Regions from separate parts of the Pseudomonas viciae genome, predicted to be linked through region 3. Evidence: predicted binding sites of a transcription regulator. Region 3 holds the regulator's gene; each other region holds the start of a gene.
The links. The regulator FliA, encoded in region 3, starts transcription of late flagellar genes. The targets are predictions, from matches to a motif close to CTAAAGTTTNNNNNNNNNNNGCCGNTAA.
Positions count from the first base shown of each region.

Region 1: a site for FliA is predicted at 4,007-4,034, ahead of EPZ47_RS01900 (methyl-accepting chemotaxis protein). Genes of this name have one in related genera too.
Region 2: a site for FliA is predicted at 3,318-3,345, ahead of motA (flagellar motor stator protein MotA). Genes of this name have one in related genera too.
Region 4: a site for FliA is predicted at 1,779-1,806, ahead of EPZ47_RS15085 (methyl-accepting chemotaxis protein). Genes of this name have one in related genera too.

Region 1 covers NZ_CP035088.1:423,672-431,696, reverse strand. Annotated here, with positions in the region: gene ubiB (ubiquinone biosynthesis regulatory protein kinase UbiB) at 1-906, shown strand, start outside; gene hisI (phosphoribosyl-AMP cyclohydrolase) at 988-1,386, shown strand; gene EPZ47_RS01925 (phosphoribosyl-ATP diphosphatase) at 1,379-1,711, shown strand; gene EPZ47_RS01920 (twin-arginine translocase TatA/TatE family subunit) at 1,736-2,023, shown strand; gene tatB (Sec-independent protein translocase protein TatB) at 2,034-2,468, shown strand; gene tatC (twin-arginine translocase subunit TatC) at 2,465-3,259, shown strand; gene EPZ47_RS01905 (16S rRNA (uracil(1498)-N(3))-methyltransferase) at 3,256-3,963, shown strand; gene EPZ47_RS01900 (methyl-accepting chemotaxis protein) at 4,076-5,980, shown strand; partial or broken gene EPZ47_RS30695 (methyl-accepting chemotaxis protein) at 6,118-7,164, shown strand; gene EPZ47_RS30690 (methyl-accepting chemotaxis protein) at 7,150-8,022, shown strand.
Region 2 covers NZ_CP035088.1:597,639-605,663, reverse strand. Annotated here, with positions in the region: gene orn (oligoribonuclease) at 1-55, opposite strand, end outside; gene rsgA (small ribosomal subunit biogenesis GTPase RsgA) at 165-1,196, shown strand; gene motB (flagellar motor protein MotB) at 1,363-2,394, opposite strand; gene motA (flagellar motor stator protein MotA) at 2,398-3,249, opposite strand; gene EPZ47_RS02645 (HDOD domain-containing protein) at 3,416-4,954, shown strand; gene EPZ47_RS02640 (rhodanese-like domain-containing protein) at 4,997-5,812, shown strand; gene asd (archaetidylserine decarboxylase) at 5,832-6,695, shown strand; gene EPZ47_RS02630 (molecular chaperone) at 6,885-8,025, shown strand, end outside.
Region 3 covers NZ_CP035088.1:1,764,509-1,772,533, forward strand. Annotated here, with positions in the region: gene flhA (flagellar biosynthesis protein FlhA) at 1-1,312, shown strand, start outside; gene flhF (flagellar biosynthesis GTPase FlhF) at 1,324-2,679, shown strand; gene fleN (flagellar synthesis regulator FleN) at 2,796-3,626, shown strand; gene fliA (RNA polymerase sigma factor FliA) at 3,623-4,366, shown strand; gene EPZ47_RS08115 (chemotaxis response regulator CheY) at 4,532-4,903, shown strand; gene EPZ47_RS08120 (protein phosphatase CheZ) at 4,922-5,707, shown strand; gene EPZ47_RS08125 (chemotaxis protein CheA) at 5,738-8,008, shown strand.
Region 4 covers NZ_CP035088.1:3,358,330-3,366,354, reverse strand. Annotated here, with positions in the region: gene EPZ47_RS15100 (DUF421 domain-containing protein) at 1-48, shown strand, start outside; gene EPZ47_RS15095 (VOC family protein) at 82-486, shown strand; gene EPZ47_RS15090 (MalY/PatB family protein) at 530-1,678, opposite strand; gene EPZ47_RS15085 (methyl-accepting chemotaxis protein) at 1,864-3,375, shown strand; gene EPZ47_RS15080 (alpha/beta fold hydrolase) at 3,678-4,754, shown strand; gene EPZ47_RS15075 (cytochrome P460 family protein) at 4,775-5,281, shown strand; gene EPZ47_RS15070 (YkgJ family cysteine cluster protein) at 5,748-6,494, shown strand; gene EPZ47_RS15065 (AraC family transcriptional regulator) at 6,724-7,632, shown strand; gene EPZ47_RS15060 (xanthine dehydrogenase family protein molybdopterin-binding subunit) at 7,682-8,025, opposite strand, start outside.

The sequences.
Region 1 (8,025 bases), 1.3 Mb from region 3:
GACTGGTGCCGCCCGAAAGTGTTGGTGATGGAGCGCATCTACGGCATCCAGGTCACCGACCTGGCGACCCTGGCCGACCAGCGCACCGACATGAAACTGCTGGCCGAGCGCGGCGTGGAAATCTTTTTCACCCAGGTGTTTCGCGACAGCTTCTTTCACGCCGACATGCACCCCGGCAACATCTTCGTCAGCACCGTGCAGCCGTGGAGCCCGCAATACATTGCGATTGACTGCGGCATCGTCGGCAGCCTGACCCCCGAAGACCAGGATTACCTGGCGCGCAACCTGTTCGCCTTTTTCAAGCGCGACTACCGGCGTGTCGCACAACTGCACATCGACTCCGGCTGGGTGCCGGCCGAGACCAAGCTCAACGAATTCGAAGCGGCGATCCGCACCGTATGCGAACCGATTTTCGAAAAACCGTTAAAGGATATTTCCTTCGGCCAAGTGCTGATGCGCCTATTCCAGACCGCACGGCGCTTCAACATGGAGGTTCAGCCACAGCTGGTGCTGCTGCAGAAAACCCTGCTGAACATCGAGGGCCTCGGGCGCCAGCTGTACCCGGACCTGGACCTGTGGAACACCGCCCAGCCGTTCCTCGAACGCTGGATGCGTGAGCGCGTCAGCCCGCGCACCTTACTGGGCAACGTGCAGAGCCAGTTCGAGCAGATCCCGCACCTGGCCAACATGACCCGCGACCTGCTCGAACGCATGTCCCAGCCGCATGCCCACGATCCTGCGCCACCCTGGCATAAGCGCCGGGACGACTGGCTCCTGCGCCTGCTGGGTGCGGCTCACCTGGGGGGCGGGGCGGTATTGGCGACTGGTGGACCGTTGAGCCAACTGGGGCACTGGCCGGCCGGTATCATGATAATCGTCGGTTTGTATCTGGTCGTTCGCCGATAGCCAGCACCGGTTCGCGCTGGCACACTGTTTCAACGCTGGGCCCGCCGACTTGAAGTGCGCGGCCCATTGTCGGAGTCGAAGATGAAAAACTGGCAGGACGAGATCAAATGGGACGCTGACGGCCTGGTGCCGGCCATCGCCCAGGATCACAAGACCGGGCGCGTGCTGATGATGGCCTGGATGAACCGCGAAGCGCTGTCCCTGACCGCCGCCGAGAACCGCGCCATCTATTGGTCACGTTCCCGTGGCAAGCTGTGGCGCAAAGGTGAAGAGTCCGGGCATGTGCAGCATCTGCACGAGATGCGCCTGGATTGCGACGGCGACGTCATCATCCTGATGGTCGAACAAGTCGGTGAAATTGCCTGCCACACTGGCCGTCAAAGCTGCTTTTATCGCGTCTTCGAGAACGGCGACTGGAAAACCGTCGACCCGGTGCTCAAGGACCCGCATGCCATTTATTCAGGACATACCCATGAGTGACACCCTTATCCGCCTGGCCCAGGTGCTGGAAGAGCGCAAGGGCGCCGCGGCCGACAGTTCCTATGTCGCCAGCCTGTACCATAAGGGTTTGAACAAGATTCTGGAGAAAGTCGGCGAAGAGTCCGTGGAGACCATCATCGCCGCCAAGGACGCCGCCATAAGCGGCGATTGCAGCGACGTGATCTACGAGACCGCCGACCTGTGGTTCCACAGCCTGGTCATGCTCGCCCAACTGGGGCAGCACCCGCAGGCCGTACTGGATGAACTGGACCGTCGTTTCGGTCTATCCGGACACGTCGAGAAAGCCTCGCGTCCGTCCGCCTGATCAACTTACAAGAGGAATAGCCACATGGGTATTTTTGACTGGAAACACTGGGTCGTCATTCTGGTTGTCGTGGTCCTGGTGTTCGGCACCAAGAAACTGAAAAACCTCGGCACCGACGTCGGTGAGTCGATCAAGGGCTTTCGCAAAGCCATGAACGATGACGAAAAACCGACCGATCCGACAGCCGCTCCTGCTCAATCGGCGCAGCCGACCCAACCGGTCCCCCCTCAGGCCGCCCAGCCTGTAAATGCGCCGCACACCATCGACGTGCAGGCACAAAAAGTCGAAGAGCCCGTCCGCAAAGACTCGTGAGCACTGACTAATGTTTGGGATCAGCTTCACTGAACTGCTGCTCGTCGGCCTCGTCGCCTTGCTGGTGCTGGGCCCCGAGCGCCTGCCGGGTGCTGCGCGCACTGCTGGTCTATGGATCGGGCGTCTGAAGCGCAGCTTCAATGCGATCAAACAGGAAGTTGAACGTGAAATCGGTGCCGACGACATCCGTCGGCAGCTTCACAACGAACACATCCTGTCCCTGGAGCAGGAAGCGCGGAAAATCTTCACGCCGGCCCAGGAGGAACCGACCCCGGTCCAGCCTGCGGCGCAGCCGACGATTGCTCCCCAGGCGCCGGTGAATACCACGGCACCGGTGGTGGCCGAACCCGCGACAACCGAGCCCGCGAAACCGCTGGAGCCAGCCCCGACGGTGGCAACGCCAGCCGTTCCTAACGACCCTACATTGCCGCCGCGAGCCCCATGAGCAATATCCCAGAGAACGACCAGCCAATGCCGCTGGTATCGCACCTCACCGAGTTGCGCACCCGCCTGCTGCGTTGTGTCGCGGCGGTTTTCGTCATCTTCGCCGGGCTGTTTGCCTTCACCCAGCAGATCTACACCTTCGTCTCCACGCCTCTGCGTGAGTATTTGCCGGTCGGCGCGACGATGATCGCCACCGATGTGTCGTCGCCGTTCCTGACGCCGCTGAAGCTGACGATGATGGTCTCGCTGTTCCTGGCGATCCCGGTGATCCTGCACCAGATCTGGGGGTTCATCGCACCCGGCCTGTACAAACATGAAAAACGCATCGCCGTGCCACTGCTGGTGTCCAGCATCCTTTTGTTCTATACCGGCATGGCCTTCGCCTATTTCTTCGTGTTTCCGCTGATCTTCAAGTTCTTCGCCGCCGCCACCCCTGCGGGCGTGGAGATGATGACCGACATCACCAGCTACCTGGATTTCGTCATGACGCTGTTCTTCGCCTTCGGCGTGGCGTTCGAAATTCCCGTAGCGGTGGTACTGCTAGTGTGGATCGGCGTGGTCAACGTTGCGTACCTGAAGAAAATCCGTCCGTACGTGATCATCGGCTGCTTCGTGGTCGGCATGATCCTGACCCCGCCGGACATCTTTTCCCAGACCCTGCTGGCCGTGCCGATGTGGCTGCTGTTCGAGATTGGCATCCTGTTCGGTGGCCTGATCCGCAAGCGCAGCGAAGACCCGCAAGAGCCAGCGGCCGACGATCACAACGACCAGCCGCCAGCGACCCAAGCGTGAACCTGCTGCTGCTCGAAGAGGCCGACTTCATTGGGCCTGACCGGGTCGTGCTGAGCGATCGTCGATTGACCCACATGCAGGAAGTCCATCGCAGCGCTGTCGGCGACAGCCTGCGGGTCGGACGCATTGGCGGCTTGATGGGCACGGCCCAGGTGCTGCGCCTGGAAGCCCGCGAAGCCGAACTGCAAGTGACCCTCGACCAGCCACCGCCGGCCAAACTGCCGCTCACACTGGTGCTGGCGCTGCCTCGCCCGAAAATGCTTCGCCGGGTGTTCCAGACCATCGCCACCATGGGCGTGCCCCGCGTGGTGCTGGTCAATAGCTACCGCGTGGAAAAGAGCTTCTGGCAGACCCCCTTCCTGGAACCCGAAGCCATTCGCGAGCAACTGATTCTGGGCCTGGAACAGGCCAGGGACAGTGTGTTACCGGAAATCGTCATTGAGAAGCGCTTCAAACCCTTCGTCGAAGACCGCCTCCCCGCCATCGTCGATGGCACCTTGGGCCTGGTGGGTCATCCCGGCAACTACCCGCCCTGTCCCCGAGCACTGGCGGAGCCAGTCACCTTGGCGATCGGCCCGGAGGGTGGCTGGATTCCCTACGAGATCGACCTGCTGGCCAAGGCAGGCCTGCAGCCGGTGCAACTGGGCGATCGGATCCTGCGGGTCGAGACCGCGGTTACAGCACTGCTCGCACGACTGTTCTGATCCAGTGGCTTGCCACGGTATTCCAAACTCATCTAACTCATTTCTCCAGTTACCCCCTGATGGGCCGATAGTGCTTATACAAAGCAGTTCCGCCCTTCAAGGGAGTATCAGCATGTTCCGATGGCTAGATAACGTAGGCGTTAATCGCAAACTCGGCTTCGGCTTCGGTCTGGTGCTGTTCCTAACCTTGATGATCGCTTTCACCGGATGGACCGGCCTGAGCAATGTAATTGCACGCGGCGACACGCTGGGGTTCATCGCCAGCCTGAACGACCTGACCAAAGACCTGCGCTCGGCGCGCATGGATTATGACGCGACCCGCGGCGAAAAGGGCCCAGGTGACATCAACGATCTCCTCGGTAAATTGGAGCCTGGGCTACAGACCGCCCGCCAATTGATCGAGCAACCGGCCGACGTGGCGATCATCGACAAGCAACTGGCGGCGGTCGCCGAGTACAGAGTTGCCGTCGCCGAATTGATCCGCGCCACCGCCAGTCGTGAGGATGCGCGCAGCAAATTGGGCGCCAACGCCGATAACGCCGTGGCCCGCGTCGCCAACGTTGAAAACGCCATTCGGCAAAGCGACAACGTTGCTCAGTTCGACAGCGTGGTAAACCTGAGCAAGGCAATCCAGCAAGCCCGCTATCAGGTTCGCGGCTATACCTACAGCGGCAAGGCCGAGGCCGAGCAACCGGCCCTGGATGCCATCGATAACGCGTTGAAAACCCTCGGCAGCCTGCCGGCCCAACTGCCCGATGAGCACGCCGCCAACCTGCAACAGGCCAGCGAATCGTTCAAGACCTATCGTGCTGCGGTCAGCCAGTTCCATGACGCCCAGACCGCCAACGCTGCCGCCATCAAGCGCATGTCCGACCTGGGGGTTGTGCTACGCGAGGCCAGCGGAAACCTCACCCTGTCCCAGACGGCCGTGCGCGACCATGATGCAACCCAAGCCAACATTTTCCTCATCTCGGCCGCCGCGCTGGCCCTGCTGTTCGGGGTGATCGCAGCCATGGCGATCACCCGACAGATCGTCAACCCGCTGGAGCAGACCCTCAAGGTCGCCGAACGCGTGGCGGCAGGTGACTTGACCCACAACCTCAGTTCCGAGCGCCGCGACGAACTGGGCCAACTGCAACGTGCCATGCAGAGCATGACCGTGGGCCTGCGCCAATTGATCGGCGGCATCAGCGAAAGCGTCACGCAAATCGCCAGCGCCGCCGAACAGCTCTCGGCCGTCACCGAACAGACCAGCGCCGGGGTCAACAGCCAGAAAGTGGAAACCGACCAGGTCGCCACTGCCATGCACGAAATGACCGCCACAGTGCAGGAAGTGGCACGTAATGCCGAGGAAGCCTCCGAAGCGGCCGTCGCAGCTGACCAACAAGCTCGCGAAGGCGAAAAAGTGGTGGGCGAAGCCATCGCCCAGATCGAACGCCTGTCCAAGGAAGTGGGCAACTCCACCGAAGCGATGGGTCATCTCAAACGCGAAAGCGACAAGATCGGCAGCGTGCTGGACGTGATCAAGTCCGTGGCCCAACAAACCAACCTGCTGGCTCTCAACGCGGCCATCGAGGCGGCTCGTGCCGGTGAAGCCGGGCGTGGTTTTGCGGTGGTGGCTGACGAGGTGCGCAGCCTGGCCCAGCGTACCCAGAAGTCCACCGAAGAAATCGAAGCGCTGATCGGCAGCCTGCAATCGGGCACCGAACAAGTCGCGACCACCCTGGACAACAGCCGCAACCTGACCGACAGCAGTGTCGAACTGACCCGCCGCGCCGGCGGGTCACTGGAAAACATCACCCGCACGGTCTCGGCCATCCAGTCGATGAACCAACAGATCGCCGCCGCGGCCGAGCAACAGAGCGCCGTGGCCGAAGAGATCAACCGCAGTGTCGTGAATGTTCGCGATGTGTCCGAACAGACCGCGGCATCCAGTGAAGAAACCGCCGCCTCCAGCGCCGAACTGGCGCGGCTGGGGATTCATCTGCAGACGCTGGTAGGACGTTTCAAAGTCTAAGCACCGAAAAAGCGGCAACACGTGGCGAGGCAGCTTGCTCGCGACGCAAAGCAACTGACGCCTATTCACTACAGATCCCTTCCAACCGGTCGATATAGCTCCCAGCATATAAACTCAACGCTGCAGGGAGTAACGGCATGTTCCGATGGCTAGGTAACGTAGGCGTCAATCGAAAACTTGGTTTCGGCTTCGGCCTGGTGCTGTTCCTGACCGTGATGATCGCCTTCACCGGCTGGAGCGGCTTGGGTAACGTGATCAGCCGTGGCGACAAACTGGGGTTCATTGCCAGCCTGAACGATTTGACCAAGGACTTGCGCCTCGCCCGCATGGACTACTACACCACACGGGGCGAGAACGGCCCGCAGCAAGTCAACGACCTGCTCGGCAAACTCGAAGCTGGGCTCCAGACCGCTCGCCAACTGATCGAGCAACCAGCCGATGTAGCGCTGATCGACAAGCAATTGGCCGCCGTCGCCGAGTACAAAAGCGCCTTCGCCGAGATGACCCGCGCCACCGTGAGCCGTGAAGATGCCCGCAGCAAACTTGGCGCCAGTGCCGACAACGCCGTGGCCCGCGTCGCTGAAGTGGAGAAATCGCTACTGCAAGGCGACAGCGTCGCCCAGTTCAACAGCGTTGTGACCCTGAGCAAGGCGGTCCAGCAAGCGCGCTATCAAGTTCGCGGCTACACCTACAGTGGCAAAAGCGAAGCCCAGCAACCGGCTCTCGAGGCCATCGACACGGTCCTCAAACTGCTCGCCCGCTTGCCGGAGCAGGTACCCGAGGAGCACGCCGCCAACCTGCAACAGGCCAACGACTCGATCAACGCCTACCGCGCAGCGGTCAGTCAATTCCGTGACTCCCAGATCGACAATGCCGCTGCACTCAAGCGCATGACAGAACAAGGCGACGTGTTGCTCGACGCCAGCCAAAAGCTGACAGTGTCCCAGACGGCCGTTCGCGACCACGACGCAGCCAAGGCCAAGACCTTCCTGGCATCGGCTGCCGTGCTCGCGTTGCTGTTCGGTGTCATCGCGGCCTTGGTCATCACCCGGCAGATCGTCGGCCCCCTGGGCCAGACCCTCAAGATCGCCGAACGTGTGGCGGCGGGCGACTTGACCCACAACCTCAACTCCGACCGCCGCGACGAACTGGGCCAGCTACAGCGCGCCATGCAGAGCATGACCGTGGGCCTGCGGCAATTGATCGGCGGCATCAGCGAGGGCGTCACGCAAATCGCCAGCGCCGCCGAGCAACTCTCTGCAGTCACCGAACAGACCAGCGCCGGGGTCAACAGCCAGAAAGTGGAAACCGACCAGGTCGCCACCGCCATGCACGAAATGACCGCCACGGTGCAGGAAGTGGCCCGCAATGCCGAAGAAGCCTCCGAGGCCGCAGCCGCTGCCGATGCCCAGGCGCGCGAAGGCGACAAGGTGGTCGGAGAAGCGATTGCCCAGATCGAACGCCTGGCACTCGAAGTCGGTAACTCCACCACCGCCATGGGCGATCTGAAGCGAGAAAGCGACAAGATCGGCAGTGTGCTGGATGTGATCAAATCCGTCGCCCAGCAAACCAACCTGCTGGCCCTCAACGCCGCCATCGAGGCGGCCCGGGCCGGTGAAGCCGGTCGTGGTTTCGCCGTGGTGGCCGACGAGGTTCGCAGCCTGGCCCAGCGCACTCAGAAGTCCACTGAAGAAATCGAGCAACTGATCGTCGGCCTGCAATCAGGCACCGAACAGGTCGCGACCACGCTGGACAACAGCCGCAACTTGACCGACAGCAGCGTCGAACTGACCCGTCGCGCCGGAGGCTCGTTGGAAAACATCACCCGTACCGTCTCGGCGATCCAGTCGATGAACCAACAGATCGCCGCCGCCGCCGAGCAGCAGAGTGCCGTGGCCGAAGAGATCAACCGCAGTGTGCTGAATGTACGTGATGTGTCGGAGCAAACGGCGTCGTCCAGTGAAGAGACTGCCGCTTCGAGCGCTGAACTGGCGCGGTTGGGGGTTCATTTGCAGACGTTGGTGGGGCGGTTCAGGGTTTAACCT
Region 2 (8,025 bases), 1.2 Mb from region 3:
GGTTCAGACCGGTCATTTCCAGGTCGATCCAGATCAGGTTCTGCGGGTTTTGCATAGGGGAGCTCCTCGGCGTAGCTGCGCAGTTTAGCCTAGGCCGGCCTTTGGGCGTGCTAAACTCGCGGCCGTTTTACCCTATTCGCTGCATTTCTTCATACGGAACACCCATGGCCAAACGCCAACTCAATCGTCGTCAGAACTGGCGCATCGAAAAGATCCAGGGCGAGCGCGCCGCCCGCGCCGCCAAACGCGAGTCCAGTGCGGTCGAGGCCCTGGAGGGCGGCGACCTGGGCCCTGAACAGACCGGCCTGGTGATCGCACACTTCGGTGTGCAGGTCGAGGTCGAAGCCTGCGAAGGCGAACTGGCCGGCCAGGTGTTCCGCTGCCACTTGCGGGCCAACCTGCCAGCGCTGGTCACCGGCGACAAGGTGGTCTGGCGTGCCGGCAACCAGGGTATCGGCGTGATCGTCGCGCAATTGCCGCGCCACACCGAGCTGTGCCGTCCGGACAGCCGCGGCCAGCTCAAGCCGGTGGCCGCCAACGTCGACATGATCGTCATCGTGTTCGCCCCGCTGCCCGAACCCCACGCCAACCTGATCGACCGCTACCTGGTGGCGGCCGAACACGCCGGCATCCGCCCACTGTTACTGCTCAACAAATTCGACCTGATCGACGAGCACAACGCCCCGGCGCTGAATGCCTTGCTGTCGGTTTATCGGGATTTGGGTTACCCGGTGCTGGAAGTCTCGGCTCATCACGGCAACGGCATGGAGCAGTTGCAACAGCAACTGGACGGACGCATCAGCGTGTTCGTCGGCCAATCCGGCGTCGGCAAGTCATCGCTGGTCAACAGCCTGCTGCCGGAAGTCGAAACCCGCGTCGGGCCGTTGTCCGAACTGTCTGGCCAAGGCACCCACACCACCACCACCGCGCGGTTGTTCCACTTCCCTGGCGGCGGTGAATTGATCGACTCGCCAGGCATCCGCGAATTCGGCCTGGGCCACGTCAGCCGGGCCGATGTCGAAGCCGGGTTCATCGAGTTCAACGACCTGATCGGCACCTGCCGCTTCCGCGACTGCAAGCACGACCGCGAACCCGGTTGCGCCCTGCTCAAGGCCCTGGAAGAAGGCCGCGTGCATCAGCAACGGATGAACAGCTACCGCTCGATCATCGCCAGCTTGCCGGAAAGTAGTTACTGACCTGCACGCAATATGGAACCAATCACTCTTGTGGCGAGGGAGCTTGCTCCCGCTTGAGTGCGAAGCACTCACCTTGGATGGGGCTGCTTCGCAGCCCAGCGGGAGCAAGCCTAATGCGAACAGTGATCCACAAAAAAGCCGACAATGATGTCGGCTTTTTTGTGGGTTACTGCGCAGGCGGCTCGGCCGGTTTCGGCGCGGCGTCGTCGAACAGGTTCAGACGTTCGCGCAGCTCATGGGCCGGCACGGGCTGCTGGTCCGCCGGCAAGGCGTTCGGATCAGCCGCTGCACCCGGCGTCTGCGGCACCTCGCCCGGCGCGCCCTGGGCAGGATCCGGCGCCGGATCATCGGTTTGCGAACCTTCGATGGCTTGCTGGGCCTTCTTGGTCAACACCACGATATCGATACGCCGGTTGACCGGGTTGAATGGATCCTTGCGATCGAACAACGCCGAGGACGCATAACCGACCACCCGCGCCACCTGCTCGTCGGGATAACTGCCGGCCACCAAGGCGCGACGGGCCGCGTTGGCGCGGTTGGCAGACAATTCCCAGTTACCGAAATCGCCCTTACCTATGTAAGGCTTGGCATCGGTATGGCCGCTGATACTGATCTTGTTCGGCACCGCCTTGATGGTGTCGGCCATGGCCAGCAGAATGTCCTCGAAATATGGTTTCAGCCGCGCGCTGCCAGAATCGAACATCGGCCGGTTCTCGGCGTCCATGATCTGGATGCGCAAGCCGTTCGGCGTGATTTCGAAGAGGATCTGGTCCTTGAATTTCTGCAACTGCGGGTTCTCTTCGACCTTGTTCTGCAGCTCCTGCAGCAGCAACTCCAGGCGTTCACGCTCGACCTGCTCGGCCATGCCTTCGACCTGCTCGGAATCCACCGTCACCTTGTCGGGCTGGGGCTCGGATTTGACTTCAGGGTTGAGGGTCGTGTCCGGCGCCAGGGTTGGTGAGCCGCCCAGATCGATGATGTACGGCGTGCCGCTTTCAGTAAAACCCACCGGGTCCTTGAAGTAACCGGCGATGGCGATCTTCTGTTCCGGGGTTGCGGTGGACAGCAGCCACAGCACCAGGAAGAACGCCATCATCGCCGTCGCGAAGTCGGCGAAGGCGATTTTCCAGGCGCCCCCGTGATGCCCGGCGGCAATGCGCTTGACGCGCTTGACGATAATCGGCTGATTATTTTCCATGACTTAACGACCGCGAACCGCTTGTTCCAGCTCGGCGAAACTTGGACGGTGCGCCGGGTACAGGACCTTGCGGCCGAATTCCACTGCCAGCGATGGCGGCATGCCCGAGGCCGAGGCCACCAGGGAAGCCTTGATGGCTTCGTAGACGTTGAGTTCTTCCTTGGCGTCGTGGGCCAGGGAGTGGGCCAGCGGGCCGAAGAAACCATACGCGGCCAAAATACCGAAGAAGGTACCCACCAGTGCCGCACCCACGTGCAGGCCGATGGATTTCTGGTCGCCGTCGCCCAGGGAAGCCATGGTCACCACGATGCCCAATACCGCCGCGACGATACCGAAGCCGGGCATGCCGTCAGCGATGCCATTGACCGCGTGGGACGGGTGCTCCAAGTCTTCCTTGAGGCTGTACAGCTCCATGTCGAACAGACCTTCGAGTTCATGGGGCGCCATGTTGCCGGACGACATGATGCGCAGGTAATCACAGATGAACGCCGTCATGCGGGCGTCCTTGAGCACCGAGGGGTACTTGGCGAAGATCGGGCTGGCGGAGGCATCTTCAATATCCCCCTCGATCGCCATCATGCCTTCGCGGCGGCTCTTGTTGAGGATTTCATAGATCAGCCCCAGCACTTCAAGATAGAAGGTGTGACTGAAGCGCGAACCGAACATGCTCAGGGATTTTTTGAGCACATGCATCGTCATATAGCCAGGGTTGGCCTGCAAGAATGCGCCGAGGGCCGCGCCACCGATGATCAGCACCTCGAAAGGTTGGATCAGGGCGGCAATCTTGCCATGGGAGAGTACGTATCCGCCGAGCACGCTCGCGAACACGACAATGATGCCGATAATTTTAGCCATAGGTAGAAAGTACTTATTTAAGTCGGGTTCAAGGTCATATTCGGAAGCTGGAAAATCTCTTCTTCTACTTATCGGCAAAACTGCGCCAGACTATAGCCAGTTCTGGCGAAAAGCCAATTTGCCCCGTTCCGGGCGTAGATACTTCATCCGATGATCACGTCCAACCATGACTCACGAAACGAAGACATCAACTGCGCGACCGACCACGCTCGAAGGCTGGGTAAAGCTGCTCGAGGGCGTGCACCTGCCGGTGCCCCAGGCCAGTCATGACCTGGTCTGCAAGGCCATTGCCGACAGTCGTCGGTCATTGCGTGACATCGCCGAGCTCATCCAGGACAGCCCTGCCCTGGCACTGAGCGTCATCCGCGAAGCCAACCATCACACCCATGGCAGCCTTGCAGAACCTGCGGAAAATCTCGAAGTGGCCATCAACCGCCTCGGTCTCAAGCGCACCGAAGAACTGCTTGCCCGCCTGCCCTCGTTGCCGGAGCAACTGATACCCGTTGCCCTGCGCCAGCTGCAATTGATCAGCCAACACGCGACACAACAGGCCAATGGTTTTTTTGCCAGCCGCCTGGCGCGGCTGTGGCAAGACATCCACTGGGGCAGCCTGTTGTTTCTGTCACCACTCTGGCCTCTGGCCCTGACTCACCCGCGATTGCTGGAAGAATGGGAATTGCGGGTCATCCATAAAGGCGAGCCGGCCAGCAAGGTGGAGCGCGAGCTGTTCGGCGTCGGCCTGCTGAAAATCTGTTTGGCGCTGGTGGAGACCTGGCGGCTGCCCGTCTGGGTCATACAGGGCTACCGCCTGTTACTCAATGAACGCCGCGAGTTGGTGAAAGTGCTGCGCATCGCCAGGGACAGCGAACACCCGCTGCGCCAGCAGAATCGCCTGGACGACGACCCGATCCTGCGACGCTGGCTCAATCAGCCGGCCAACACCGTGTTGCTGGCCAACGGCCTGGCCCTTTCAGCGCAACAGGCCTGGGACGGTCCTCACAGTGCCCGCTGGCAATACCTCACTAGTTTGTATCTGCAAATGTCCATGGATGAAATCCAGCAGCAACTGCACCAACAGGCCGTCAACAGTGCCCGCCATCACAGCATGCCAGACCTCTGGCACCCGGCCGTGGCGCTGATCTGGCCCTGGGGCAGTCGTCGCATTCACCCCGGTTTGCTGCCAGCCGCCCCGCCCAGCGCCGAGGACCTGGGTCAATGGCGCAAACGATGTGCCGAATTGCTGGTGGAACCCAGCCCCTTCAGCAACGCTATCCACCTGACCACCTCGGCTCGGGATGCGCTGGTGGCGTGCGGTATGCGCCGGGTGATGATTCTGATGGCCGACCGCAGCCAGACCAGCGTGCGCGTACATCAAACCGCCGGCTTGCCCCAGGATGCAGCGGCCATGAGTTTCTCCATCAACCAGAGCAAGGTCTTGCAGCGCTTGCTGGCCCAGCAGGCCCAGGTGCGCCTTAACCCCGAGAACAATGCGCAGTTTTCCGCGCTGCTGCCGCCGGGCCTGCGCGGCCTATTCCGGGGTGAGCATCTGCTGTTGCGTTCCCTGACCTGCAACGGTCGGGTGATCATGCTGGTGGTCGTGGACCAGGGCGGCGGACCGTTCTCGGACGTGACCGTGCAGGCCTTCGGCAAAACCGTGCAATGCATCGAAAGAGCCCTGCATACCTTTACCAACCGCAGTCGCTGAACTTGCTACAATCGTTTCCCTTTGCGCCCCTGGAGACCTCACATGCCTGACTTCTCTGGCTTGCCGCTGGTGATCGAGCCGAGCGAGCTGCTGCCGCGCCTCGACGCCCGCGAACTGATCCTGGTGGACCTGACCAGCGCCGCCCGCTACAGCACCGGACACATTCCCGGCGCACGTTTCGTCGACCCCAAGCGCACGCAACTGGGCCTGCCCCCAGCGCCAGGCCTGTTGCCGGCCAAAGCCGATCTGCAAGCGCTGTTCGGTGAGCTCGGGCATCACCCGGATGCGGTCTACGTGGTCTATGACGATGAAGGCGGTGGCTGGGCCGGGCGCTTTATCTGGCTACTGGACGTGATCGGCCACTCGCACTACCACTACCTCGACGGCGGCCTGCTGTCGTGGCTGAACGAGGGCCTGCCCGTCTCCACTGAAGTGCCCGCACCCGTCGCCGGCGCGGTGAACCTGACGCTGCACGACGAACCCACGGCCACTCGTGAGTACCTGCAAAGCCGTCTCGGCGCCGCCGACCTGGCAATCTGGGACGCACGCGGCCCGCTGGAATACTCCGGCGAGAAAGTCGTCGCCGCCAGGGGTGGACACATTCCCGGCGCGGTCAATTTCGAATGGACCGCCGGCATGGATCAGGCGCGCAACCTGCGCATTCGCAAGGATATGCCGCAGATCCTCGAGCAATTGGGCATCACGCCGGACAAAGAAATCATCACCCACTGCCAGACTCACCATCGCTCTGGCTTCACCTATCTGGTGGCCAAGGCGCTCGGTTATCCGCGAGTCAAAGGCTACGCCGGATCCTGGGGCGAATGGGGCAACCACCCCGACACCCCTATCGAGCTCTGAAGGTTCTTAAGGACAGTTAATGAAAAACCGTTTGTTCATCCTCTCTCAATACCTGTTGCCCCACCATCTGCTGTCGCGGTTGGCCGGCTGCATTGCCGAATGCCGCGTGCGCTGGTTCAAGAATGCCTTCACCGCGTGGTTCGCCAAGCGCTATCAAGTGGACATGTCCCAGGCCCTGGTGGAAGACCTGACCGCCTATGAGCATTTCAACGCATTCTTCACCCGCGCCTTGAAAGACGGCGCACGCCCACTGGACCCAACCCCGGGCGCGATCCTCAGCCCCGCCGACGGCGCCGTCAGCCAGCTCGGCCCGATCGAGCACGGCCGGGTATTCCAGGCCAAGGGCCACAGCTTCAGCGTGCTGGAACTGCTGGGCGGTGACTCGACCAACGCAGCGCCGTTCATGGGCGGCGACTTCGCCACCATTTACCTCTCGCCCAAGGACTACCACCGCGTGCACATGCCGTTGGCCGGCACCCTGCGGGAAATGGTCTACATCCCCGGACGGATCTTCTCGGTCAACCAGACCACCGCTGAAAACGTTCCGGAGTTGTTCGCTCGCAACGAGCGCGTGGCGTGCATTTTCGACACCGAGCGCGGGCCGATGGCCGTGGTGCTGGTGGGCGCCATGATCGTGGCGTCCATCGAGACCGTCTGGGCCGGCCTGGTGACTCCACCCAAGCGTGAACTCAAGACTTTCCGCTATGACGAAGCCGCCCGCGCGCCGATCCATCTGGAAAAAGGCGCCGAACTGGGCCGCTTCAAACTGGGCTCCACCGCCATCGTGCTGTTCGGGCCGGACCAGGTGAAATGGGCCGAAGAACTGGTGGCCGGTTCACCCGTGCAGATGGGCCAGGGGCTGGCGCTGCCAAAGTCTGAATAAAAGATCAAATGTGGGAGCGAGCTTGCTCGCGATAGCGATTCTTCAGTCACCTTGATATCGACTGGTCCGACGCCATCGCGAGCAAGCTCGCTCCCACAGGGTATCCAGCATAGATAGCGCACTTCTTTTGACTACAACTGCTAGAGTTGGAAACATCCCTTTCATTTCCCGCCGGAGCCCGTCCACGGCATGAATGAGACCAGCCCTCTCCAGTTATTGCGCGTCCTGGCCCCGACGCAATCACGCCTGTCGTTCTGCGACGCCACGCCACGCGACCTCAAGCGCTGGATCGCCAACCTGCCCAAGGCCAACATCGGCGAAACCGCCCGCTTGCTGTATCAGGCCCTCGGCGAACTCAACCAGTTGCTCACGCCCAGCGATAATCGCCTGCAGTTGCTCGAATTGCTGCGACCCGAGGTGTATTACGTCTGCAAGCACCTGGAGCGGCACTTCCTGCAACAGGCCATCATGCTGGATGATCGCTCACGCAAGATCGTCAACCTGTGCCAGGCCCTGCAAACCCAACTGGCAATGGGCTACAAACAGATCGTGGCGCGCATCGCCCCGAAGTACACCAAGGACCAGGCCCGCCTGCTGAGCACCGCGCTGCAACGGGCGATGCATGCCCTCGACGGCACGCTGCTGCGTGTTACCCAGTTGTACAGTCCTGTGCCCGAAGGACTGTGGCTCGATTTGCATCAGTTGTACCGGATCGCCTGCCAGCACCGGTTGCAGCACCTCAACGTAAGCGATGAACTGGCTAGCCAGGTGCAACAGTTGAATGCCGAGCAAACCTATGTGGTCGCCCTGCTGCTGGACGCCTCACGCAGCAATCAACTGCGCCAGGGCCAGATCGCACGGCTGGCCGAGGTACTGGAGTCCTGGAGCCAGTGGGTCAAGCTCGATCCGACCGCCGTCACCGCCAGCCTGTTCGCCGTCGCGCCGGAACTGGATGTCGGGCCGCGCTATCGCTCCAAGTTCAGGGCCGAGCAGCAGCCGACTTTGCAGGGGTTTGATCCACAACCACTGGTACGCGCGATTGCCGGCCATCTGGAACAACCCGCCGACCACACCCTGCCAGTCCCGGGCGGCATGAGCGCCGACACTTTGCATCACCTGCAAGCCGCCTGGGGCGAAGCCGCTGAACGCAGCTTTCAGCGTACCGAGGGCAATGGCACGCTCACGTTGTGCGTGGGCATGAGTGCGCTGCACTACTACCTCGGCGGCGAGCGCTCTTTCAGCGAGATCCTGAAAAACCCCAGCACGCGCAAGGCGCGCTTCGAGGCCTCGCCAACCAAGGCCAACGACACCTGGAAACAAGCCTTCGACG
Region 3 (8,025 bases):
GTCCGAAGATATGGGCAAGCAGATCGGTCGGCAAATGTTCGCCACGCCCAAGGCTTTGGCGGTTGCGGCCGGACTGATGGCCGTCATGGGCCTGGTGCCCGGCATGCCGCACTTTTCCTTCCTGAGCATGGCGGCGGTTGCCGCGGGTGGCGCCTACCTGTTCTGGAAGAAGCAGAACGTGCAGAAGGTCCAGGCCTTGCAAGAGGTCAAGCGCCAGCAGGAGTTGCTGCCGTCGCCGGCCCGAGCCATGGAGACCAAGGAGCTGGGCTGGGATGACGTGACGCCGATCGATATGATCGGCCTGGAAGTCGGTTACCGCCTGATTCCATTGGTCGATCGCAACCAGGGGGGGCAGTTGCTGGCGCGGATCAAGGGCGTGCGCAAGAAGTTGTCCCAGGACTTGGGCTTCCTGATGCCCACCGTGCATATTCGCGACAACCTCGACCTGGCGCCTAGCGCCTACCGCCTGACGCTGATGGGCGTGATCCTGGCCGAAGCCGAGATCTATCCGGACCGCGAGTTGGCGATCAACCCCGGCCAGGTCTACGGCACCCTCAACGGCATCACCGCCAAGGATCCGGCTTTTGGTCTGGAAGCGGTGTGGATTGAAATCAGCCAGCGGGCCCAGGCCCAGTCCCTCGGTTACACCGTGGTGGACGCCAGCACTGTGGTGGCGACCCACTTGAATCAGATTCTGTACAAGCACTCCAGTGAGCTGATCGGTCACGAAGAAGTCCAGCAACTCCTGCAAGTACTGGCTAAAGGCTCGCCGAAGCTGGCTGAAGAGCTGGTGCCGGGCGTGGTTTCGTTGTCGCAGTTGCTCAAGGTGTTGCAGGCGCTGTTGGCCGAACAGGTGCCCGTGCGTGACATTCGCAGTATTGCCGAGGCTATCGCCAACAACGCATCCAAGAGTCAAGATACCGCCGCCTTGGTGGCTGCGGTTCGGGTCGGCGTATCCCGCGCAATCGTCCAAAGCATTGTAGGCACTGAGTCTGAGCTGCCTGTGATCACTCTGGAGCCAAGGTTGGAACAGATATTGCTCAATAGTCTGCAGAAGGCAGGACAAGGCTCGGAAGAGGGCGTTCTGCTGGAGCCAAGCATGGCCGAGAAGCTGCAGCGTTCGTTGATTGATGCAGCCCAGCGGCAGGAGATGCAAGGCCAACCAGTGATCCTGCTGGTGGCCGGTCCGATTCGCGCGATGCTCTCGCGATTCGGTCGCCTCGCGGTCCCGGGGCTGCATGTGCTGGCGTACCAGGAAATACCGGACAACAAGCAAGTGACCATCGTTGCGACAGTAGGGCCCAACGGCTGAGGTAGTGGTTTATGCAAGTGAAGCGTTTTTTCGCCGCCGATATGCGTCAGGCCATGAAGCTGGTTCGTGACGAGCTGGGCGCTGAAGCAGCCATCATTGGCAATCGCCGGATCGCTGGCGGTGTCGAGTTAACGGCTGCCCTGGATTACAAGTTGTCGGCGCTGGCCCCACGCGTTCCGAACATGGAACTCGAGGATGAGCTGCGTAAGACTCAGTCGCGCATCGCCAGCGCCCAGGCCGAATTGAGCCTGCGCAGTAGCGAAGGCGAAGGTGTCGCAGGCAGCAATCGTCAATTGTTCGCCGGTCAGCCGCTCACCGCCGGCCTGCCGTTGACCGCGGCCGAGCCGCTGGTCGAGCAGGCCCAGGCCGAGCCGCGTCGTCCGGCCCCGGCCCCGGCGCAGGCCGCGCCAGCCAGGGGTGTTGACCCGCGTGCCCTGGACTCGATGCGCTTTGAACTCAACAGCCTGCGTGAACTGATGGAGGTTCAGCTCGGCTCCCTGGCCTGGAACCAGCTGCAAGGCAGCCGTCCGGCCCAGGCCAACCTCTGGCGTCGCCTGCAACGCATCGGCTTGTCCGGCCCGTTGTCCCGTGACCTGCTGGCGCTGATCAACGGTATCGAAGAGCCTCGCCAGGCCTGGCGCATGTTGCTGGCACACTTGGCGCGGATGATCGTCACGCCGGAAGTCGAGCCGCTGGAAGAGGGCGGGGTGATTGCGATGGTCGGCCCTGCCGGCATGGGCAAGACCACCACCCTGGCCAAGCTCGCCGCCCGTTATGTACTCAAGTACGGCGCCCAGAGCATCGCCCTGGTGAGCATGGACAGTTTCCGCATCGGCGCCCAGGAACAACTCAAGACCCTGGGCCGGATCCTCAATGTGTCGGTGACCCATGTGGATCCGGGCCAGTCCCTGGTCCAGGCGCTGGAACCGCTGCTGCGCAAACGCGTCGTGCTGATCGACACCGCCGGCCTGCAAGCCAGCGATCCGGCCCTGCGCATGCAGCTCGAAAGCCTGGCCGGGCGCGGTATCAAGTCAAAAAATTATCTCGTGTTGGCAACCACTAGCCAAAAGCAGGTTCTAACCGCCGCGTACCACAGCTACAAACGCTGCGGGCTGGCCGGCTGCATCCTGACTAAGCTGGACGAAACGGCAAGCCTGGGCGAGGTGCTGAGCCTGGCGATCGGTCATGAATTACCGGTGGCCTACCTGACCGACGGACCGCGGATCCCGGATGATTTGCATCTGCCGCGCCGTCATCAACTGGTCAGTCGTGCCGTGAGTGTGCAAATGCAGGAAGAACCCAGCGAAGAAGCCATGGCTGATATGTTCGCTGATATCTACCACAGCCCGACCAAGCAGGTCGGCTGAGGTAATCATGAATATTTTTTGTACCTACATCGATGGTCTGCCATGCATTGTTCCGAATGGGAACGCGCAGCCAGTAATGTGGCCTCCGTCTAAGTAAGACAAGGTAAAGAACGAACATGGGCAGCATGCATCCCGTACAGGTGATCGCGGTGACCGGCGGCAAAGGTGGCGTCGGGAAGACTAACGTGTCAGTGAACTTGTCCCTGGCTCTGGCAGAGCTTGGCCGACGGGTCATGCTGCTGGACGCCGACCTGGGCCTGGCGAACGTCGATGTGCTGCTGGGGCTCACGCCCAAACGCACGCTGGCGGACGTGATTGAAGGCCGCTGCGAACTGCGCGACGTGCTGCTGCAGGGGCCCGGCGGGATTCGTATCGTGCCGGCTGCCTCCGGCACCCAGAGCATGGTTCACCTGACCCCGGCCCAGCACGCGGGCCTGATCCAGGCCTTCAGCGACATCGGTGATAACCTCGATGTGCTGGTGATCGACACCGCTGCCGGTATCGGTGACTCGGTGGTCAGTTTCGTCCGCGCTGCCCAGGAAGTGCTCCTGGTGGTCTGCGACGAACCGACGTCCATCACCGACGCCTATGCCCTGATCAAGTTATTGAACCGTGACTACGGCATGAACCGCTTCCGTGTCCTGGCCAACATGGCCCAGAGCCCGCAGGAAGGTCGCAACCTGTTCGCCAAGTTGACAAAGGTCACGGATCGTTTCCTGGACGTCGCCCTACAATACGTCGGCGCTGTGCCCTACGACGAAAGCGTACGCAAGGCTGTCCAGAAGCAACGTGCGGTTTATGAAGCCTTTCCCCGTTCCAAATGTGCGCTGGCGTTCAAGGCTATCGCCCAGAAGGTTGATACCTGGCCACTGCCGGCCAACCCTCGCGGGCACCTGGAGTTTTTCGTCGAGCGTCTCGTGCAACAAACAGCAGGGCCCGTGCTATGACAGCCAGCGGTTACAACCATCTCTATAAAAAATCGGCACGGGACGCCCAATACGAACTGATCGAGCGTTACGCGCCACTGGTCAAGCGTATCGCCTACCACTTGCTGGCGCGGTTGCCGGCCAGTGTCCAGGTTGAGGACTTGATCCAGGCAGGCATGATCGGCCTGCTCGAAGTGTCGAACAAATACGACGCGAGCAAAGGCGCCAGTTTCGAAACGTATGCCGGTATTCGCATTCGTGGGGCGATGCTCGATGAGGTCCGCAAGGGCGATTGGGCACCGCGTTCGGTGCATCGCAACACCCGCATGGTCAGTGACGCGATCCGCGCTATTGAAGCTAAAACCGGGCGAGACGCTAAAGATCACGAGGTTGCGGCCGAACTCCAATTGAGTCTCGATGATTATTACGGGATTTTGAACGACACCTTGGGCAGCCGCCTGTTCAGTTTCGACGACCTGCTGCAGGACGGCGAACACGAAGGGCTGCACGAGGACGGCGCGAGTGCTCACATGGAGCCATCGCGTGACCTGGAAGATGAGCGTTTCCAGAGCGCGCTGGCGGATGCGATTGCCAATTTGCCGGAGCGTGAGCGACTGGTCTTGGCGCTGTACTACGACGAAGAGCTGAACCTCAAGGAAATCGGTGAGGTCCTGGGGGTCAGCGAATCGCGGGTCAGCCAGTTACACAGCCAGTGCGCGGCCCGTTTGCGGGGGCGTTTGGGGGAGTGGCGAGCGCGCTGACAGCTGTGTGGGAGCATTGCGAACGAGCTGGTCTGGCATGCGCTGCGCCAGTCTCCAACCGTGGTGCTCCAGGCCGTTGTCGAGTGTTGTGCCGGATTGATTGAAATGGCGCGTTCAGGTGCTGGGCGCGTTTAAGACTGCTTGGAGGTCGAATTGGACAAGAACATGAAAATCCTCATCGTTGATGACTTCTCAACGATGCGGCGGATCATAAAAAACCTGTTGCGTGACCTTGGGTTCACCAACACGGTCGAGGCTGACGATGGCACTACTGCCATTCCGGTCCTCAACAGCGGGAGCATCGACTTTCTGGTGACTGACTGGAACATGCCCGGCATGACCGGTATCGACTTGCTGCGCCATGTACGCGCCGACGAAAAACTCAAGCACCTTCCGGTGCTGATGGTGACTGCCGAAGCCAAGCGCGAGCAGATCATCGAAGCGGCCCAAGCCGGTGTGAACGGCTATGTGGTCAAACCCTTCACGGCCCAGGCGTTGAAAGAGAAGATCGAAAAAATCTTCGAACGCATCGGTTAACGGCGCCACGGGGGAGCTATGGACAACGAATCTTCAATGGGCGACTTCGAATCGACCCTGAAAAAACATGCCCGCGAACTGGTCGACAGCCTTGAAAAAGGCCGCTTTGGCGATGCGGTTCAAATGATCCATGAGCTCAACCAGACCCGTGACCGAGGTCTGTATCAGGAAGTGGGCAAGCTCACGCGTGAATTGCACAGCGCAATTGTCAATTTCCAGATCGACCCGCACATGCCGCAGGCCGAGGAAGTCTCGCAGATCACCGACGCTACCGAGCGTCTGGGTTATGTGGTCAAGCTGACCGAGGCCGCAGCCAACCGCACCATGGACTTGGTGGAGAGCGCAACGCCGCTGGTCAATGGCCTGAGCGAAGAAGCCCAGGCCTTGAGCACCGATTGGGGCCGGTTCATGCGTCGCGAAGTCGGCGCTGAAGAGTTTCGGGAACTGGCCCGCCGGGTCGACGGTTTCCTGACGCGCAGCGGCACCGAGACCCGCGCCGTGGCAAGCAACCTCAACGACATTCTGCTGGCTCAGGACTATCAGGACTTGACCGGCCAAGTGATCAAGCGCGTGACCCAATTGGTCACCGAAGTTGAAAGCAATCTGCTCAAACTGGTGTTGATGGCCAGCCAGGTCGACCGCTTTGCAGGCATCGAACACGACCGTGAAGCGATACTTGCTGAAAAAGATCCACAAAAACATCTCTCGCAGGGTGAAGGTCCGCAGATTCATGCCGATAAAAGAGAAGACGTTATGTCCGGTCAGGACGATGTGGACGATTTGCTGTCCAGCCTTGGATTCTGAGTTTTAGCCCTGTTTTAGGAGCAGCCATTAATGAGCTTCGGCGCCGATGAAGAGATCCTTCAGGATTTCCTGGTTGAGGCCGGCGAGATTCTAGAGCAACTGTCTGAACAGCTGGTCGAGCTGGAAAGCCGACCAGATGATGCGGACTTGCTCAATGCAATTTTTCGCGGTTTCCACACTGTAAAAGGAGGCGCCGGCTTCCTCCAGCTCAATGAGTTGGTGGAGTGCTGCCACATTGCCGAAAACGTGTTCGACATCCTGCGCAAGGGTGAACGCCGCGTTGATTCGGAACTGATGGACGTGGTGCTCGAAGCGCTGGATGCGGTCAACGGCATGTTCAGTGAAGTGCGCGAGCGCTCGCCGATCACCGCTGCCACCCCTGAGTTGCTCGCCGCGCTGGCACGCCTGGCCGAGCCACAATCGGCTGACGAAGCCGCGCCGGTTGTCGAGGCGGTCGCTGAAGAACCGGTCGCCGAGGAATCGGGCGACATCACCGATAACGAATTTGAACAATTGCTGGACTCGCTGAACGCCGTCAAGGCTGAAGCCGCAGCCCCGGCAGTTCCCGCCCCCCCTGCGGCACCAAGCAGCGAGTCGACTGCCGCTGCCAGCGATGAAATCACTGACGACGAGTTCGAATCGTTGCTCGACCAGCTTCATGGCAAAGGCCAGTTCGCGCCCGATGCGGTTGTGCCTGCGCCAGCCGCGGCCGCCCCGAAAGCGGCGGGCGACAGCTCCGATATCACCGACGACGAATTCGAAGCCTTGCTCGATCAGTTGCATGGCAAGGGCACGTTTGCCGTTGACGCGCTGGACTCGGCCATTGCTTCGGCACCGGCGCCAGCCAAGCCTGCCGCCGCCGCGGCGGGCAGTGACCTGATCAGTGATCACGAATTCGAATCGTTGCTCGACGAACTGCATGGCAAAGGCAAGTTCAGTGAAGTCGGGAAGGCCACGGCCGCCCCTGCTGCTGGGACTACCGCCACTGTAGCGCCGGCGGCCAAGGCTGCGCCAAAACCCGCTGCCAAGGCACCAGAACCGAAGGCCGAGACGCCCAAGCCTGCTGCGGCAGCTGCCCCGGCAGCCGCCCGTGCCCCGGCGGCTGCTCCAGCGGAAAAACCGGCGAGCGAAGCCGAGACCACCGTTCGGGTCGACACCGCACGCCTGGACGAGATCATGAACATGGTCGGCGAACTGGTGCTGGTGCGTAACCGTCTGGTGCGCCTGGGCCTCAACAGCCAGGACGAAGCCATGTCCAAGGCCGTGTCGAACCTCGACGTGGTCACGGCCGACTTGCAGACCGCGGTCATGAAGACCCGGATGCAGCCGATCAAGAAAGTCTTCGGGCGCTTCCCGCGCCTGGTTCGTGACCTGGCTCGCCAGCTCAAGAAAGAAATCAACCTGGAGTTGGTGGGTGAAGAGACCGACCTCGACAAAAACCTTGTCGAGGCGCTGGCCGACCCGCTGGTCCACTTGGTGCGCAACGCCGTCGACCACGGCATCGAATCGCCGCAAGAGCGTGAAGAGTCGGGCAAGGTCCGTAGCGGCAAGGTCGTGCTGGCCGCCGAGCAGGAGGGTGACCACATCCTGTTGTCGATCTCCGACGACGGCAAAGGCATGGACCCGAACGTGTTGCGTTCCATCGCGGTGAAACGCGGAGTGATGGACAAGGACGCCGCCGACCGCCTGAGCGACACCGAGTGCTACAACCTGATCTTCGCCCCGGGCTTCTCGACCAAGACCGAGATTTCCGATGTGTCGGGCCGTGGCGTGGGCATGGACGTGGTGAAAACCAAGATTTCCCAGCTCAACGGTTCGATCAACATCTACTCGACCAAGGGCCAGGGCTCGAAGATCGTCATCAAGGTCCCGCTGACCCTGGCGATCATGCCGACCCTGATGGTCATGCTGGGCAACCAGGCATTTGCCTTCCCGCTGGTCAACGTCAACGAGATCTTCCACCTCGACCTGTCGCGTACCAACGTGGTGGACGGCCAGGAAGTGGTGATCGTACGGGACAAGGCACTGCCGCTGTTCTACCTCAAGCGCTGGCTGGTCAGCTCCGCGGCTCATGTGGAGCAGGGCGAAGGCCACGTGGTGATCCTATCGGTGGGCACCCAGCGGATCGGCTTTGTCGTCGATCAGTTGGTGGGCCAGGAAGAAGTGGTCATCAAGCCATTGGGCAAGATGCTCCAGGGCACCCCGGGCATGTCCGGCGCCACCATCACCGGCGACGGTCGCATCGCATTGATTCTCGATGTGCCAAGCATGCTCAAGCGTTACGCCGCCCGGCGTATTTGATTCTGGAGGGGCGTGGC
Region 4 (8,025 bases), 1.6 Mb from region 3:
ATCGAGCGCAACGGGAAAATTTCGGTGATTGCCAAGGAGCAGTCTTGAGCATTAGCACCGTCGGAATATAAGGAAAAGGACATGTTCAGCCACATACAGATCGGCGCGCGTGACTTGCCGAAAATGGTCGCTTTTTATGATGCCGTTCTCGGTTGCCTGGGGTTGGTGCGCATGGCCAGCGAAAACGACTCGGGCCCGCCGGGGGAAGGTTGGCATCAACCAGGAAAGCCTTGGCCACAGGTCTTTGTGCAACTGCCATTCAATGGCTTGCCCGCCACCTGGGGCAATGGCATGCAAGTGAGCTTTGCCGCCGACTCACCGCAAACCGTGCGCGCTGCCTGGGAGCAGGCCATCGCCCTGGGCGGCTTTGACGAAGGCGCCCCAGGCCCCAGGCCGCATTACTCGCCAGGGTACTTCGGGGCGTATTGCCGGGATCCGGAGGGGAACAAGTTGTGCTTTGTGTATACGCCAGAGATGCGTGGGTAAACGCGGATCAATTGTGGCGAGGGGATCTGCTTTGTCAGGGCAATCAGCCCCTGGCCTTCAAACTCCGCTCCATCCGCGCAATCCCTTCCTCCAGCAACGCCCGCGGGCAACCGAAGTTCAGGCGCACGAACTGCCCGGCATCGTCGCCAAAATCCAGCCCGGCGCTCAGGCCTACCTTGGCTTCTTTCAGGAAGAACCCCTGCGGGTCGTCCAACCCCAACGCCGAGCAATCCAGCCAGGCCAGGTAAGTGCCCTGGGGCACCGTCATGGTCACGCCCGGCAGACGCGTGTTCACTGCTTCAACCAGGTAATCACGGTTGGCTTGCAGGTACGCTTTGAGTTGTTCGAGCCACGGACCTGCTTCGCTGTAGGCGGCGCGGGTGGCTTCAAGGCCCAGGGCATTGACGCTGTCGACCATGCCGGCCCGGGCGCTGTTGACCCGCTCGCGGACCTTGGCGTTCTGGATGATGGCAAACGAGGTTTTCAACCCGGCGATGTTGTAGGCCTTGCTGGCGGACATCAGGGTGATGGTGCGCTCGGCAATTTCCGCGCTGAGGGACGCAGTGGGGATGTGCACGCGGGCGTCGAAACACAGCTCGGCATGGATTTCATCGGAGATGATCCAGGCATTCTGCTCCAGGCAAATGTCTGCCACGGCCTTGAGTTCTTGCCGGTCAAACACCTTGCCCAACGGGTTGTGAGGATTGCTCAGCAATAGCGCGCCACCACCCTGCAACGCCTCGCGCAACGCGGCCAGCGGCGTGTGAAACTCGCCATCTACCGGGTCGAACGGCAGTTCCACCTTGTTCAGGCCCCAGTGACCCGGGGCGTTGCGCAGCGGCGGGTAATTGGGCACCTGCACCACGACATTCTGCTGGGGCTCCACGAGCGCGTGCAGCGCCATGTTGAAACCCGGTTCGACGCCGGGCAGGAACACAATCTGCTGGGGCTCGACGCGCCACGCGTACTTGTTCCACAGGTCCGCCACGATAGCTGCCCGCAGGTTGTCCTGGGCAACGCTGTAGCCGAGCATCGTATGTTCGAGGCGCTTGTGCAGCGCATCGATGATCACAGACGGGGCAGGGAAGTCCATATCGGCCACCCACATCGGCAACACATCGGCCGGGTAACGGCTCCATTTGGTGCTACCGGTACCGTGGCGCTCGAACACCGTATCGAAATCGAAAGTCATGGGGGTTCCATCAGGTCGGGAGTTGAGATGGCCAACATCATAAAGCAAAGGTCGCTGACAAAAGGTTGGTGGCGTAGTGCCACTAACTGATGATAATCAGTTACAGTTCCCTTCCGAGACGCCGATAAGGCCTGAAACCGGCATTGGTAACGGACCCCCCAAGTATCCGAAAAGGACAGCCATCCATGACATCGCCCGTGCGCTTTAACGATCACCACCGTAAAGCCGATCGCATCATGCTGGGGCTGCTTTGGCTTACTCTGCTGTATTCGCTGTGCCTGGCGTTCATGCATTCGACCTTCACCCAGGCGTTGCTGGTGGGAGGCACGACCTGCGTGCTGACCACCGTCCTTTATCGCGGCCTGGGCGGCACCCGCGTCATGCGCTGCGTCATCGCCGTGGCGCTGATGGTCATGGCGGCGCTGCACATCAACCAGACCCACGGCGTGATCGAGTTCCACTTCGGGATTTTCGTGCTGTTGGCGGTGCTGACGTTCTACCGGGACTGGCTTCCGATTGTCGTGGCCGCCGCCACCATCGCCGTCCACCACCTGGGTTTCCACTGGCTTCAGCATCAGGGCTATCCGGTGTTCGTCATGGGTACCCACGGCGGCTGGAACATGGTCTTGCTTCACGCGTTCTACGTGGTGGTGGAAAGTGTGATCCTGATTTACCTGGCGAACCAGAGCCTGGCCGATGCCACGGACAACCAGGAGGTGCTCGACAAAGTACTGGCCGCCGCCACGAAGCTGAGCAGCGATGCCGGTGCCCAGCGCAACCAAGGGGGCAAAGTCTCCTCGGGGGAGCGTTTCGACCACTTTCTGCAACAGGTCACCAACCTGGTGGACGGCGTGGTGCGCGATACCCGAAACCTCTCGGACCTCGGCCAGGATCTGTCCCAGGTGGGCCAGACCCTGGAAAACGGCGCCCGCCACCAGTTGGACGAAGTGGCGCAAATGAGCGGCGCGATCGGCCATCTGGTCCAGGCCATGGAAAACATCGCCGGCCACGTCGATCAGACGCTGCAACGCGCCGGACAGGCCAACGAGCAGGTCAACCGAGGGCGCAGCACCGTTGACCAGACCCGCGAAGAAATCGTCGAACTGGCCGGGCGCATCAACCTGACCAACGAAACCGTACAAGTCCTGGTCGAACAGGCGCAACAGATTGGCCAAGTGCTGGACGTGATCAACGGCATCGCCGAGCAAACCAACCTGCTGGCCCTCAACGCCGCCATCGAGGCCGCCCGGGCCGGTGAGCAGGGCCGTGGTTTCGCGGTGGTGGCCGACGAAGTCCGGACCTTGTCACAAAAAACCTCGGCTTCCACCACGCAAATCCAGCACATCATCGCCAAGCTGCAACAAGGCAGCCGCCAGGCCGCCGTCGCCATGCAAGACAGTCGCGACGGAGTGGAGCGCTGCGTAACCGCCAGCCAACTGGCCTCACAACTGCTGCACGCCGTGGTGGAAGACATCGCGGTGATCAACCACTTCAACGACCTGATCGCCAGCACCACCCAGGAACAGTCCAAGGCATCGCTGGGCATCAATGAGCGGTTGCAAACCGTCCAGGCTGTGGCTGAGCGCAACGCGGACAACATCGGCATCCTGACCCGCAGCAGCCAAAGCCTGCCGCCGATGGCGCAACGGCTGGCGCTCTTGGGGCAGGCGTTTCATGGGAAGGGTGGGGTGGCCTGAACCGGCATCGCGAGCAGGCTCGCTCCCACATTGGGTTTGCGGCGTTCACGAATCCTAGGACCACCACCAATCCTGTGGGAGCGGGCTTGCTCGCGATTGCGGTAGGTGCGGCAACATTGATGTCACAGGCTTGCCACGCCATCCAAATGTATCTCCGTGTATCTACGTCTCGTACAGATACGGACTGTTTCTTTTAAGGCCACCGATGACACATCCGGGATACCTCGCCAGCGTCAAATGAACCCATCGAGACGGCACAAGCAGTCTCACGGGCTCACCCACCGCTCGCAAGGAGATCCACCATGGACAAGACTCTGTTGAACCCGGCATCCGCACCGCGCCCACGTCGTCTGCTCGCGCCCTCCATTCTGATGTTCACCATGATGCAACTGGGCGCCTTGGGCTTTGCCTCATCACAGGCGAGCGCCGCGGATGTACCTGCCAGCACCATCGCCTCCATCACGCCAGGCAGTCACACCTCGTTCGGCCCGTTGAAGCACGTCAAGGCGGGCCTGCTGAACGTGGCTTATGCCGAGGTCGGTCCTGCCGATGGGCCGGTGGTCATCCTGCTGCACGGTTGGCCCTATGACATTCACAGCTACGCCGACGTTGCCCCGGCACTGGCCGAGAAGGGCTATCGGGTGTTGATTCCCTTTGCCCGGGGTTACGGTGATACGCGCTTCCTGTCGGCCAAGACCCTGCGCAACGGCCAGCCTTCCGCGCTGGCAAGCGATCTGATCGACTTCATGGACGCGCTGAAGATCAAGCAGGCCGTGCTCGGGGGTTACGACTGGGGCGCCCGCACCGCCGACATCGTCGCGGCTCTGTGGCCGGAGCGGGTGAAAGCCCTGGTGGCGGTCAGTGGCTACCTGATCGGCAGCCAGGAAGCCGGCAAGACGCCGCTGCCGCCGGCCGCCGAGTTGCAGTGGTGGTATCAGTTCTACTTTGCGACGGAGCGTGGCCGCCTCGGTTATGAGAAGAACACCCACGACTTCGCCAAGCTGATCTGGAAACTGGCGTCGCCGAAGTGGAACTTTGACGACGCGACGTATGACCGCAGCGCCGCCGCTTTGCAGAATCCCGATCATGTCGCCGTCTCAATCTTCAACTATCGCTGGCGCCTGGGCCTGGTCAAGGGCGAGGCCAAATACGACAAGCTGGAGAAGAAACTCGCGACCTTTCCCTCCATCGGCGTGCCGACCATCACCCTCGAGGGTGACGCCAACGGCGCACCGCACCCACCGGCCGAGGCCTATGCCAAGCGTTTCACCGGCAAATATGAGCATCGCCTGATCGACGGCGGTGTCGGCCACAACCTGCCGCAAGAGGCCCCGCAAGCGTTCGCCCAGGCTGTGATCGACGCCGATCACCTCCAATGACGCCCACCGGGAGAGCAACGATGAAACTCAAGCAACTGGCGATGTCCGCTGTCATTGCGGTGGCTGCACTGACCGCGACCGGCATCGCCTTGGGCGATGCCGGCAGCGGCGAGGCGTCACCGATCTACGGCGTAAAGCTTCCCGATGGGTATCGCCAATGGGCGCTGATAGCCCCGGCCCAGGAGGCGGAACCCCTGAACGAGCTGAGAGCGGTGCTGGGCAATGACCTGGCGATCAAGGCTTATCAGGATTCAACACTGCCATTCCCGGACGGCACGGTGCTGGTCAAGCTGGCCTGGAAGCACAGCCAGTCCCCGGAGTTCGAGCCGGCTTCGATTCCCGGCGCGGCGACCACCGTGCAAGTCATGGTCAAGGACTCGCGCAAATATGCCGCCACCGGCGGCTGGGGCTTTGGTCGCTTCATCAACGGCAAACCCGCCGATGAGGCACAGCACCAGACGTGCTTCGCCTGTCATCAGGCGCGCGTGCAAAACCACGACTTCGTCTTCACCCGATTCGCCCAATAGCCCTGTCGCTCAAGGAGTTGCCAGTGAAAAAGTCATTGCCGTACTGAATGGTTTCCAATCCGGAGCCGCTTGCCCGGCTGATTGAAATCGCTGCTGTGCTGAAGTGACAGTGGGCCGGTAAGCGCGTTGTTCACTTAAAGGGGTGAATACCGTGGCGAGGGTGCTTGCTCCCGCTCGAGTGCGAGGCGCTCACAAAATGGGGCTGCTGCGCAGCCCAACGGGAGCAAGCTCCCTCGCCACGACAACACTGGCCTGGGATGTGCCTTACTCCGCGTTTCCCCGGGGCTCTCGATCCTACAGACCGGCTCGCTGAATTCACCTTGAATCGGGCAAGCATGCCGGCGAATCCGGCAAACGGATCCGTTCCTCGCTCCACATACTTTCGCGCCCCCGGGGCTCTGCCACTGATGTGTTCGCTTGAGGGCACATCGGTGGTCGGTTGAAAACATGTGTGTGAGAGCTTGGTATGGAAAACAACGCTATCCGATTTGCCTGCAACGGTTGCGGGATTTGCTGCAAGGGCCGCCTGATTCCACTGACGCTGAACGAGGCACGGCAGTGGCTCCAACGGGGGCATGAAGTGGCGGTCATACTGGAGGCGTTCGATGAAACGACCTGGGCTTCTGCGCCTGGGCAATTCACCCACAGCGCCCAGCGGGCCGTGAAGGTGACCAGTGGCGATGCGCAGATTCGGGTCGTTGCGGTCTTGGCCGGCAATGCCCTGGCGCAATGTCAGAACCTGGCCGACGACGGCCGTTGCGGCATCTATGAAGAGCGGCCGCTGGTCTGTCGAATTTACCCGATGGAAATCAATCCGTTCATTGCCCTGCGCCCGGCCGAAAAAATTTGTCCTCCCGAAGTCTGGGAGGCAGGCGAGGTTCTCTTCACGGATCGGGTCGTCGATCCGGTCCTGGCCGATCAAATCGAACGCTCACGCCAGGCCGACAGGGATGACGCCCAGGCGAAAATCCAGGTGTGTGAAGCCCTGGGAATGAATGTCGCGGCGTGGAAGAACGACGCGCTGGCGGTATACCTGCCGGATCGAACGCAGCTGTCCGAGGCGATCAGTCGCTACGATGGCGGGTCAGTTGCGCCGGCCCGTGCGGATTGGAAAGTCCGGGCCGACACCCCAGCTTTGCGCCGGCAACTGGGTCAAGCAGGGGTAGCGTTGGACGATCAACCGTCCACCCGCTACATCTTCCATAGACTTTAGATTCCAGCCGTCATCGCTTTGGGCATCCTGATTTTCTGAAACATCTTGTTATATCTGGGTGTCAGGGGCTGCTGCCCGTGATGGCTCGTTGAATCGTGCAAGAAATTGCGCCAATCAGGCAAGCGAGCCGAACCCCCGGCCCAGCATACTCCGCCATGGGAGGCCTTGCGGTCAGGGCGAACCTTGTTCGCTGTGAGCCGTTCAGGCCTGATGTTTCCAGGAGTCGAATGTGCCAACCGTTTTTACAAGCGCCCACACCGTCAGCGACATAGAGCGCCTGGCCGATTCGGTCAGTCAATTGCTGCCCAGCGAGGGCGACCAGATCACCGCCATACCCGGCCTGAGCCTGCATCGGCGCAAAGCGGTGACCGCACCCATGCACTGCATCTACGGCCTGGGTATCGGCGTCACTTTGCAAGGCCGTAAGCAAGCCATGGTCGGGGAGGAGATCCTGACCTATTCACCCGGTCAGTCCATGGTGACCAGTGTAGATCTGCCTGTCATTTCACATATTTGCCAGGCCAGCGCCGCCAAACCTTTCCTGGGCATGATGCTGAGATTCGACAGCAGCACGGTGATGCAAGTGGCCGAGCGCATGCAACTGTCGCAACGCATGAGAGACGATGCGTTCAAACCCATTACCGTGCAGGCTTTGGATGCCGGTGTACTGGATGCCCTGAAGCGTCTGGTCGACCTGCTGAAGGAGCCGCCACTGCTTGAGACTGTGGCTCCGTTGATCAAGGAAGAGATCATCGCTCGTCTGTTAAGCGGTGCCCATGCGCCGCAGTTGCTGCATGTCATCGCCGCAGGCTCACCCAGCCAACACATCGCCAAGACCGTCGCCTGGTTGAAACTCAATTTTCGCCAGGCGCTGCGCATGGATGATCTGGCGGCTCAGGCGCACATGAGTCCTTCCACCTTTCGCCAGCACTTTCGCACCGTGACCGGAATGAGTCCGCTGCAATACCAGAAACAGCTGAGGCTACAAGCCGCTCGGCATTTGATGCTGACCCAGAATGTCGACGCAAGCAGTGCAGGCGGGCAGGTTGGCTATGAAAGTGCTTCGCAGTTCAGCCGCGAGTACAGCCGCCTGTTTGGAGAGCCACCGCAGCGGGATATCAAGCGGATTCGCTTGTAACAGGGAGGCACGTCTGGCAGCGCAACTACCAGACAGCCTCACGTTTCTGTCACGCCAACTTGAACGGCAACTCACGCAGCGGCTTACCCGTCAGGCTCGCCACCGCATTGGCAAAAGCCGGGGCCAGCGCCGGCAGGCCGGGCTCACCCATCCCCGTGGGCGGTTCGGCGCTGGGCACGATGTGAACGGCAAACTCCGGCATGTCGGTGATGCGCGGCACGCTGAAGTCAGCGAAATTGCTCTGCTGCACAACGCCGTCTTTCAAAGTGACGGCACCACCGGGCAGGCACATCGACAAGCCCATCAGTGCCGCGCCTTGTACCTGGGCCTCGATGCTGCGTGGGTTGACGACCAGATTGCAGTGCACGCCGGCAGTCACGTTGTGCAGCACCG